One region of the Gordonia sp. UCD-TK1 genome, then DNA from elsewhere that is predicted to be linked to it. Evidence: riboswitches for the same ligand, from Rfam matches in the RefSeq annotation. Region 1 holds a riboswitch; the other holds the start of a gene.
The links. Region 1 has a riboswitch for thiamine pyrophosphate ahead of thiC (phosphomethylpyrimidine synthase ThiC). Riboswitches for the same ligand answer to the same signal wherever they lie in the genome.
Positions count from the first base shown of each region.

Region 2: another riboswitch for thiamine pyrophosphate. It lies ahead of thiO (glycine oxidase ThiO); the one in region 1 lies ahead of thiC (phosphomethylpyrimidine synthase ThiC).

Region 1 is NZ_LZMP01000014.1:30,371-35,669, forward strand. Features, by position in the region: gene A9310_RS10100 ((2,3-dihydroxybenzoyl)adenylate synthase) at 1-430, shown strand, start outside; gene A9310_RS10105 (GNAT family N-acetyltransferase) at 553-900, opposite strand; TPP riboswitch at 1,120-1,209, shown strand; gene thiC (phosphomethylpyrimidine synthase ThiC) at 1,217-2,905, shown strand; gene thiD (bifunctional hydroxymethylpyrimidine kinase/phosphomethylpyrimidine kinase) at 2,905-3,825, shown strand; gene A9310_RS10120 (SHOCT domain-containing protein) at 3,915-4,304, opposite strand; gene A9310_RS10125 (LLM class flavin-dependent oxidoreductase) at 4,499-5,299, shown strand, end outside.
Region 2 is NZ_LZMP01000013.1:202,628-207,926, reverse strand. Features, by position in the region: gene A9310_RS09670 (ABC transporter ATP-binding protein) at 1-750, opposite strand, end outside; gene A9310_RS09665 (thiazole synthase) at 822-1,610, opposite strand; gene thiS (sulfur carrier protein ThiS) at 1,669-1,881, opposite strand; gene thiO (glycine oxidase ThiO) at 1,878-2,942, opposite strand; TPP riboswitch at 2,939-3,048, opposite strand; gene thiE (thiamine phosphate synthase) at 3,097-3,807, shown strand; gene A9310_RS09645 (hypothetical protein) at 4,124-4,507, shown strand; gene A9310_RS09640 (NUDIX hydrolase) at 4,512-4,994, opposite strand.

The sequences.
Region 1 (5,299 bases):
CAACGAGAAGTCCTTCACACCGGACGGGTTCTACCGGTCCGGGGACAAGGTCACCCGGCTGCCGTCGGGGCACCTGGCCGTGACCGGCCGCATCAAGGACACCATCGTGCGCGCCGGGGAGAACGTCGCCGCCGACGACGTCGAGGAGAACCTCCTCGCCCACGATTCGGTCCGGCAGGTCGCGGTGGTCGGCCTCCCCGACGACGCACTCGGCGAGAAGATCTGCGCCGCCGTGGTCCTCTCGCACGAACACCCGGCGGGCCGGCCGCTCGAGCTGGCGACGATCCGTACGTTCCTCGCCGAACGCGGTCTCGCGTCCTTCAAACTGCCCGACGTGGTCCGCGTCGTGACCACCCTGCCGGTCACCGCGGTCGGCAAGATCGACAAGAAGGTGCTTCGAGAGACGCTGCTGGCCCCACCGACCGGCTGAGGTCCCCCCGCTCCCTGAGGTGCGAGGAGCGAAAGCCACCGGGCCGAGCAAGCGACGAAGGAGCGCGTCGAGGTCTACGAGCCTCGAAGGGCCTGGTGACGCAGCGCAGGAACCAGCCACCCTCACACCGGGGCGAGCGGCACGATCCCGGGATGGCTGTCGAGGTAGCGCTTGGTGAACGTGCACACCGGCCGGAGGCGGGCACCCTGTTCGCGGGTGTAGTGCACGGCGCTACGGGTGAGTCGCGTGGCGAGTCCGTGTCCGCTGTATTCGTCGTAGAGCACGGTGTGCAGCACGGTGATGGTGGTCTGACCGTCCGCCGACTCGGTCGAATAACCGAGCACGCCGACCAGGTCGCCGGCGACCCAGAGTTCGAATCGGTCGCGGTCGGGATTGTGTACCACCTGCGAGATTTGTTGCAGGATGGACTTCGCCGACTGTGGTGGTCGCTGACGATGCTTGCGTAGCACCCGACCCTCCTCACCTCGTGATCGCGGACATCGGATCACCGGCGCGTACCTGCCACACGCGACAGCGCCACCCCTGTGATCCGGGTCACACGGTACCTTACGGAACCGTAACTGCCGACCCCGATCGTGTGATCGTCGCAAATCGATACGGTCTTCCCCACCCGCACGACCCGACCGGACGATGCGATGTAGGGTGGCGGACGCACGACAACTACACACCGCGGGGGCTCTCACGATGACCGAGGGCTGAGATGGCGACGGGCGGTCGCCGACCGCTCGAACCTGTCCGGGTAATGCCGGCGTAGGGAGACCAGCCATGGGCACACGTGTATCCACCACCCGCAACAGCAGCGCACCCGCCGATTCCGGGTTCCTGACCCTCGGCCCGATCGAGGGCAGCGCCAAGCACTACCTCGCCGTCGACGACCTGCGTGTGCCGCAGCGTCGAATCCAGCTCACCAACGGCGAACACCTCGACGTCTACGACACCTCCGGCCCCTACACCGATACGGCGGCGCACATCGACGTCGAGAAGGGCCTCACCCCCACCCGCGACAGCTGGCATCGGCCCGACCCGATCGACGGCGCGAGCACCCAGCTGGCCTGGGCGCGTGCCGGCATCATCACCGACGAGATGCGGTTCATCGCCGCCCGGGAGGGCGTCGACGCCGAACTGGTCCGGTCGGAGGTCGCCATCGGCCGCGCGGTCATCCCGGCCAACCACCGCCACCCCGAGTCCGAACCGATGATCATAGGCAAGAACTTCGCGGTGAAAGTCAATGCGAACATCGGTAATTCGGCGGTGCGCAGCTCGATCTCCGACGAGGTCGAGAAGATGGTGTGGGCCACCCGCTGGGGCGCCGACACGATCATGGATCTCTCGACCGGCGCCGACATCCACACCACCCGCGAGTGGATCATGCGTAACTCGCCGGTCCCCGTGGGGACGGTTCCGATCTACCAGGCGCTGGAGAAGGTCAACGGCGATCCCGCCTCGCTGACCTGGGAACTGTATCGCGACACCGTCATCGAGCAGGCGGAGCAGGGCGTCGATTATATGACCGTCCATGCCGGTGTCCTGCTGCGCTACGTTCCGCTGACCGCGAAGCGGGTGACGGGCATCGTCTCGCGCGGCGGTTCGATCATGGCGGCCTGGTGTCTCGCGCACCACCGGGAGTCGTTCCTGTACACGCACTTCGACGAGTTGTGCGAGATCTTCCGCCGCTACGACATCACGTTCTCCCTCGGCGACGGCTTGCGCCCCGGATCGATCGCCGACGCGAACGACGAGGCCCAGTTCGCCGAACTCCGCACTCTCGGCGAGCTGACCGCGATCGCCAAATCGCATGGTGTGCAGGTCATGATCGAAGGCCCCGGGCACGTCCCGATGCACAAGATCGCCGAGAACGTGCGCCTGGAGGAGGAGCTGTGCGAGGAGGCCCCCTTCTACACCCTGGGTCCGCTCGCCACCGACATCGCGCCGGCCTACGACCACATCACCTCGGCCATCGGCGCGGCGATGATCGCTCAGGCCGGCACCGCGATGCTGTGCTACGTGACTCCGAAAGAGCATCTAGGACTTCCGGACCGCGACGACGTCAAGGTCGGCGTGATCACGTACAAGATCGCGGCGCACTCGGCCGACCTGGCCAAAGGCCACCCGCGGGCACAGGAACGCGACGACGCACTGAGCAAGGCGCGCTTCGAGTTCCGCTGGACCGACCAGTTCAATCTCGCCCTCGACCCCGACACCGCGCGCGCATACCACGACGAGACGCTACCCGCCGAGCCCGCGAAGACCGCCCACTTCTGCTCGATGTGCGGACCCAAGTTCTGCTCGATGCGGATCTCGGCGGACGTCCGCGCCTACGCCGAGGAGCACGGTCTCGTCACCGCGGACGACATCGACCGGACTATCGCCGAGGGCATGGCCGCGAAGTCGGCCGAGTTCGCCGAGGCCGGTAACCGCGTGTACCTCCCGCTCCAGACGACCGGCGGCGCCTGATGCGCACAGACGACGCACGACGACGCACAGTCGACGCGAATCAGCGCACGGTCGACGAACAGGCCTACACGGGACTCCCGCTGTCACCGCCCGGAACGGCCCCGGTACGGGTCCTGACGATCGCGGGTTCGGACTCCGGCGGGGGCGCGGGAATACAGGCAGACATGCGCACCTTCGCCCTGCTCGGGGTGCACGGGTGTGTCGCGGTGACCGCGGTGACGGTCCAGAACTCGGTGGGCGTGAGCGGGTTCGAGGAGATCTCACCGCAGACCGTGGCGGCGCAGATCGACTCCGTGTCCGGTGACATCGGTGTGGCCGCGGCGAAGACCGGGATGCTCGCGTCGGCGCCCATCATCGAGGCCATCGTCGAGCAGTGCCGCACGAGCGGTATCGGCCGGGACACATCCGTTCCGCTGGTGGTCGATCCGGTGTGCGCGTCGATGCACGGCAACCAGCTGCTCGCCGACTCGGCACTCGACACCCTGCGGCACAGCCTGTTTCCCCTCGCGACGGTGGTGACCCCGAACCTGGACGAGGTTCGCCTGATCACCGGGATCGAGGTCACCGATACCGCGTCGCAACGCGACGCGGCCAGGGCGCTGCTCGATCTCGGGCCGCGCTGGGCGCTGGTGAAAGGCGGGCACCTACGAAGCTCGGACCACTCCCCCGATCTGCTCTACGACGGCCACCGGTTCATCGAGCTCAGCCACGAACGCATCGACACCCCGCATGACCACGGCGCCGGCGACACCCTCGCCGCCGCGATCGCATGCGCGCTGGCCCACGGGCACGACGTTCCCGCGGCGGTCGGCTTCGGCAAGGACTGGGTGACCCGCTGCCTGGCCGCTGCGTATCCACTGGGCGCCGGCCACGGTCCGGTCAATCCGCTGTGGCGTGTGGGCGTCGGGTCGGCGGACTGACGCGACGCCGGTTCCGAACCCGAGAAACAGACAACGCTCCCCGACGGCGACCGGCGCCATCGGGGAGCGTTGTCTGTGTCGAGGGACCGTCAGGCGGTTCCGCTGAGGGCCTTGCTCTTCAAGTGCTCGAACTCCTGGGGTGTGATCGCGCCCGAGTCGAGCAGGTTCTTCGCGTCGGCGATCTGCTGGGTCGGCGAGGTGCCTGCGACGGACCGGATGTACTCGTCGGACGCCTGCTTGGCCTCGCTGTAGGCCTCACGCTGACGCTCGGCCATCCCCTTGCCCTTGGCGAGCAGGTACACGATGGCGGTGAGGTACGGGAGGAAGATCAAGAAGACAATCCAGGCCGCCTTCTGCCAGCCCGACGCGGCCTTGTCCCGGAACAGGTCGCTGATGATGTGCCACAGGACGATCAGGTAGGCCACGAACGCGAAGATGACGATCGTGTACCAGATGAAGTCCCAGAATGAATCCCACATCGGAGTGTCTCCCTTGTCTAGAAGAAATCGGCGAGTTCAGAGCCGAGCACATGAACCGTTATGAAGCATTACACAGCACCGACCTCGACACCGTGACGAACTGGAAAGATGTTCGTGAAATCGTGTGAAAAGACCATTGCGGGCGCAATTCCTCCGATTTCGCCCCGCACGATCACAACTTCGCGAAGGGCGACATGGAATCTCACCCGGTAGGTATCGAGAAGGTCGAGCTCGGTCTCGACACGTTCGGGGACATCACCGCCGAACCCGACGGCACATTGCGCTCGGGGTCGCAGACCCTGCGCGATCTGCTCGAGCAGGCCATCCTCGCCGACACGGTCGGCGTCGACTTCCTCGGTGTCGGTGAGCATCACCGGGACGACTACGCGGTGTCGGCACCCGAGGTCGTACTCGGCGCCATCGCGGCGCGCACCACCCGGATGCGTCTCGGTTCGGCCGTCACCGTCCTGAGTTCCGATGATCCGATCCGCGTGTTCCAGCGGTTCTCGACAGTCGATGCGTTGTCGTCGGGTCGTGCCGAGGTGATCCTCGGGCGCGGGTCGTTCACCGAGTCGTTTCCGCTGTTCGGTTTCGACCTCTCCGATTACGAGGAACTGTTCAGCGACAAGCTGGCCCTGTTCGCCGAACTGCGCACCGGCCGACCGGTCTCCTGGTCGGGTTCCACGCGCAGTCCTCTGCAGTCCCAGACGGTCTACCCCGAACTCGAGAACCCGCCCCTGCCGACGTGGATCGCGGTCGGCGGCAGCCCGGAGTCGGTGGTACGTGCCGCGTCGTACGGTCTGCCGCTCATGCTCGCGATCATCGGCGGCGACCCACTGCGCTTCAAGCCGTACGTCGATCTCTATCACCGCGCCCTGCGCGAGATGGACAAACCGCTGATGCCCGTCGGCGTGCACTCACCGGGACATGTCGCCGACACCGACGCGCAGGCACGCGACGACCTGTGGCCGCACTACCGCGAGTACGTCGGGCGC
Region 2 (5,299 bases), on a different contig from region 1:
GGCATCCGGGTCACCCGGCGCGGGATTCAGCCCCGCCGCCGCGAGCGCGGCGTGCAACTGTTCGAGCTGCGGGCCGCGCACCCGCACCGACTGCCGGGCCCGCCCGGTGAACTCCGCCACCGAACAGTCGGCGATCAGCCGGCCCCGCCCGATGACGACGAGATGGTCTGCGGTGAGCGACATCTCGGTGAGCAGATGGCTCGACACGAGTACCGTCCGCCCTTCAACGGCGAGCTTACGCATGAACCCGCGGATCCACACGATGCCCTCCGGGTCGAGGCCGTTGACCGGCTCGTCGAAGAGCAGCGTGTGCGGGTCGCCGATCAGGGCACCCGCCAGCCCGAGCCGCTGCGACATGCCGAGCGAGAACCCGCCGGCGCGCTTCTTGGCCACCGAGGTGAGCCCGACCGTCTCGAGCACCTCGTCGACGCGGGCGGCCGGAATCCGGTTGCTCGCCGCGAGCCACCGCAGGTGTGACCGCGCACTGCGATTGGGATGCACCCACCGGGCGTCGAGCAGCGCACCGACCTGTCGCAGCGGATGTTCGAGGTCCCGGTAGCGCTGCCCGTTGATCGTCGCCGTGCCCGATGTCGGGCGGTCGAGTCCGAGCATCATCCGCATGGTCGTCGACTTGCCCGCACCGTTGGGCCCCAGGAAACCGGTGACCCGTCCCGGACCCACCTCGAAGGTGAGGTCGTCGACCGCGCGTTGACCGCCGAAGTCCTTCGTCAGATTCGCTACCTGCAACACGACTCGACCATAGCCGCCGAACCCCGAGCGGCCCGGTCTGTCATTCGGACGGCCTGCCGCGGGACCGCGCGTCAGTCCCGGTCGCGCCCGGGTGAGGACGCGTGCGCCCAGAAACGCTTGGGGATCCGGCCCGCACGCGCGGCCAGGCGGCCCGCGGTCACCGCGTGCCGCATCGCCGTCGCCATCAGTTCAGGGTTCTCCGCCCGGGTCACGGCGGTGGCCAGAAGCACGCCGTCGCAACCGAGTTCCATCGCCAGGGCCGCGTCGCTCGCCGTGCCGATGCCCGCGTCGAGGATGACCGGCAGCGGGTCGTCGAAGCGGGTGTGACAGTCGTCGACGATCATCTCGATGTTGTGCGGGTTGAGGATTCCGAGTCCGGTCCCGATGGGCGACCCGAGGGGCATCACCGCCGCGACACCGAGATCGGCGAGTCGCGCGGCCAGGACCGGATCGTCGTTCGTGTAGGCCAGCACCACGAAGCCGTCCGCGACCAGTCCGGCCGCGGCGTCGACGAGTTCGATGGCGTCGGGCATCAGGGTGCGTTCGTCGGCGACCACCTCGAGCTTCACCCAGTCGGTCTCGAACGCCTCGCGCGCCAGCTGGGCGGTCAGGACCGCCTCGGCGGTGGTGTGACAGCCCGCGGTGTTGGGCAGGACGGCGATGTCGAGCCGGCGCAGCAGATCGAAGACCCCGGTGCCCGAGGCCGCGTCGACGCGCCGAACCGCGACGGTGGTCAGCTCGGTCCCCGACGCGACCAGCGCGCGTTCCAGGGTCGCGAGATTCGACGCGCCGCCGGTGCCGGTGATGAGTCGCGACGAGAAGTCGCGACCGGCGATGCGCAGATGGTCCGCATCCGGGATCGTCTCGTCGCCGGACCTCTGCTCGGTCCGCGAGGCGTCGGGCTTCAGATCGGCGAGCTCAGCCACCCTGCACCGCCGTGACGATCTCGACGACGGCACCGTCGGTCATCGTGTGCCGGTCCCAGCGGCCGCGCGGGACGACCGCGCCGTCCACCGCGACCGCTATCCCCCGGTCCGGCAACCCCAGCCCGGTGACGACGTCGCGCACCGACGTGTCGGCTCCGACGTCGACGCTCTTGCCGTTGACGGTGATGCTGGCGGTGATACTCATTCCTCTGCTCCTTCCAGAATCGACAACACGCGGGCGGCGGTGCCCGGGGCGAGGACGATCCCGTTGCGCCCGTGCCCGGTCGCCACGACCGTTCGTGTGTCCACACGGGTGACGATCGGCAATCCGTCCGCGGTGCACGGCCGCAGACCCGCCCCTGCTTCGGTCAGTTCGTAGGTCCGCAGCCCGGGGAAGACCTCGATCGCGTCGGCGAGCAGATCCGCGACCCCGCCGGCCTGCGGCGCGCGGTCGGCAATCCCCTCGGCCTCGTACTGGGTGGCGCCGACGACGACTCCGTCCTCGCGCGGCACCAGGTACACGGCCCGCCCGTGGAGACGTGCCCGGACGACGTGGCCGGGCGGCGGCACCGACCAGCGAGTACGGCGAAGGCGGAGGATCTCCCCCTTCGCCGCATGCAGGTCCACACCCGGCCAGAGGGCCGCGGTGCCGAGTCCAGCGGCGAGCAGGATCTGGGTGTCGGAACCGAGGTCGTCGAGGTCGGCCAGGGATTCGACGCGCGCGGAGACCAACTCGGCACCCGCCGACGTCGCGGCGGCGCGCAACGCCTCGAGCAGCCGCCGGTTGTCGACGGACCACTCGCCGACCGCGCGGTAGCCACCGACCAGTCGAGAGCTCAGCGACGGTTCCAGGGTCCGGATGTCGCGGCCGGTCACCGACTGCAGCGCGGCATCGGTGGCGGGCTGCCCGGCCCAGACGAAGTCGGCGAGATGCCGCAGGTACTCGATGTCGGTGGCCGAGGCCGCGACGAACAGCGAGTCGGTGGCGGTGACGACACCCGGGTCGTCGAGCCGCTTCACGAGCGCCGGCCACAGCCGGACCGACTCGACCGACAGGGCCAGGGACGCGTCCTCGCCGGGATGACCCTCGCCGAGTGAACCGAGCATGCCGCCGGCGACCCAGGACGCGCGCTCCTCGGTGCCGGCGTCGAGGACGCGAACCCGCCATCCGGCGTCGGCCGCGGTGAGCGCACAGGTCAGCCCGATGACACCGCCCCCGACGACCGTCAGGGCGCGGTGGGCAGGGCGCTGCGGTGGGGAATCCACGTTGGGAATCACCTTCCTTCGCCGGAATGACCCGGATCAGGTTCGACGGTCAGCGGATTCTGTCCGCACTCTCAGCCCGGCCGATCCGGACTCCCGTGTGTTCGTGCGATCCACCCTACGCCGGGGCGTCGGGGGTCCGGTTAGCCTGGTCGGCGTGACGACCCCGAACCGCACCAGCTCCGCGTCGACGGACCCCGGCTCCGCGACGGACCGTCGCCGGCGGCTCTCCACGGCCCGCCTGTACCTGTGCACCGACGCCCGGCGCGAACGCGGTGACCTGCTCGACTTCGTCGACGCGGCGCTCGCGGGCGGCGTCGACATCGTGCAGCTGCGCGACAAGAACTCGCCGGGTGAGCGCGAGTTCGGGACCCTGGAGGCGGGCGAGGAACTCGAGATCCTCGCGGGCATGCGGAAGGTCGCCGACGCGCATGGCGCCCTGCTTGCGGTCAACGACCGGGCCGACGTCGCGGCGCTCTCCGGGGCCGATGTCCTGCACGTCGGACAGGGCGACCTGTCGCCGTCGGCGGCCCGCCGGATCGTCGGACCGGACGTCCTCATCGGCGCCTCGACCCACGACCCCGAGCAGGCTGCCGCCGCGATCGCCGACGACGACGTCGACTACTTCTGCGTCGGTCCGTGCTGGACCACGCCCACCAAACCGGGCCGCGCCGCCGCCGGCCTCGACCTCGTGTCCTCAACGGCCGCAACACAATCAGCCAAGCCGTGGTTCGCCATCGGCGGGATCGACGCCGGCCGCGTCGGGGAGGTCACCGCGCTCGGGGCGCGGCGCATCGTCGTCGTGCGGGCCATCACCGCGGCTGCCGACCCGGCCGCCGCAGCCACCGACCTCGCCGGGATGCTGTAGCGGTTCGCCTGGCGGAAACACGTTTGCCCGGTCGGTGTCGCGGGTCTATGGTGGACCGATAATGTTGTGCATCACGAGCGTTCTCGTAACCCGCCGCAGCGGGGTCTGAATCTGACCGACCCCCCGCTGCGGGTCGGTTGCGCTCTCCAGTCGGTCATCCGTTCTTCGACCGAAATCGGTTTTCGAGATGCACCCTTTTCATCTACCTCGTCGATCCTGTTCGTGGACCGAGCGCGACGACCGGCACGGCGGCGACCACTTCGCCGCACGTTTCGGCCGCCCGCTTCCCCCCGGGATGCACGAGGAGGCCGCCGGGATGACCTGGCAGGAATTCACCGACGAGTACTCCCGTGGCGGCACGATCCGGCTGGGCTCCTTCTCTGCCGTCCCGTGCTCGGGCGACCTGGTCGAGTGCCGCGCGACGCTCGCGATCGCCGACCGCATCATGTCCCGCAGCGCCGTCGCCGCCGGCCCCGTCGGTGCGATGACCTCGATCCTCTACGACGTCGGCGCCCCGGTTCAGATCGTCCGGCTGCACCAGCGGGTCGTCGACGGCATGGTCACGACGTTCCTGCTGTGCGAGCACGACGGCCGGCAGGCCTGGGCCGTCGGTGAGGGCGCGAGCAGCGACGAGGCGAACGTCCACGCGCTGGTCGCCGGGGCGAACCGACTGCTGGAGTCCGACCGCGCCGGGGTGTGAGGGCTCAGCTCTGGGGATCCAACATCGCGATCCGCTCGCGGAGAACGGGCCACGCGAGTCCGAACGCGGGATGCAGCGGGAGTTGATCGACGCGCTTCTCGTCGACCCATCGCAGTTCCGTGGATTCGAAGTTGGCGACCGTGCGGACCGGCGAGTCGGTCTCGGCGATGACGGTGGTGTAGGTCCACCCGCCGGGCGCTTCATGGGTGACGACCGCGGCGACGACGCGAAGGTCGTCGGCGGTGATGCCGGCTTCTTCCTCGGCCTCACGGATCGCGGTGTCGATGGCGCCCTCGTGTGAGTCGCGGGCCCCTCCTGGCAACGCCCACGTACCGCCCTGATGCGACCAGGCCGCGCGGTGCTGGAGAAGTACGCCGGTGGTTCCCTCCGGCAGCGGCGCCCGCAGCAGCAGACCTGCCGCGCCGTGGATACCCCAGTATCGAGAACCGTCGGGATCGATCACCCAGCCGTCGCCGTCGCCGCGCACCACGCCTCCTCGCAACCCGGTCGCCCCGACCGGGTGCCTCCACCGTAAGTGAGATGCGCAACACCTGCCAGGGAGACCGCGAAGCCCTCTCATCGCGGCGCGGAACCACGAGGTGCGTCGGCGAGCACCCCGGCACGCGCGAACCGCCGAGGTCGGCGGCGCGGCGCCGATCGACTCGGGAGGAACCCGGCACGATGACATAGGGTGAAACACGCACGACCCGGTGAACGATGACCCAGATGACACAACCCCTGACGTTGATCGCCCGGTCACGCGAATCCGGAACGGGGAACCGGTGACCGTAG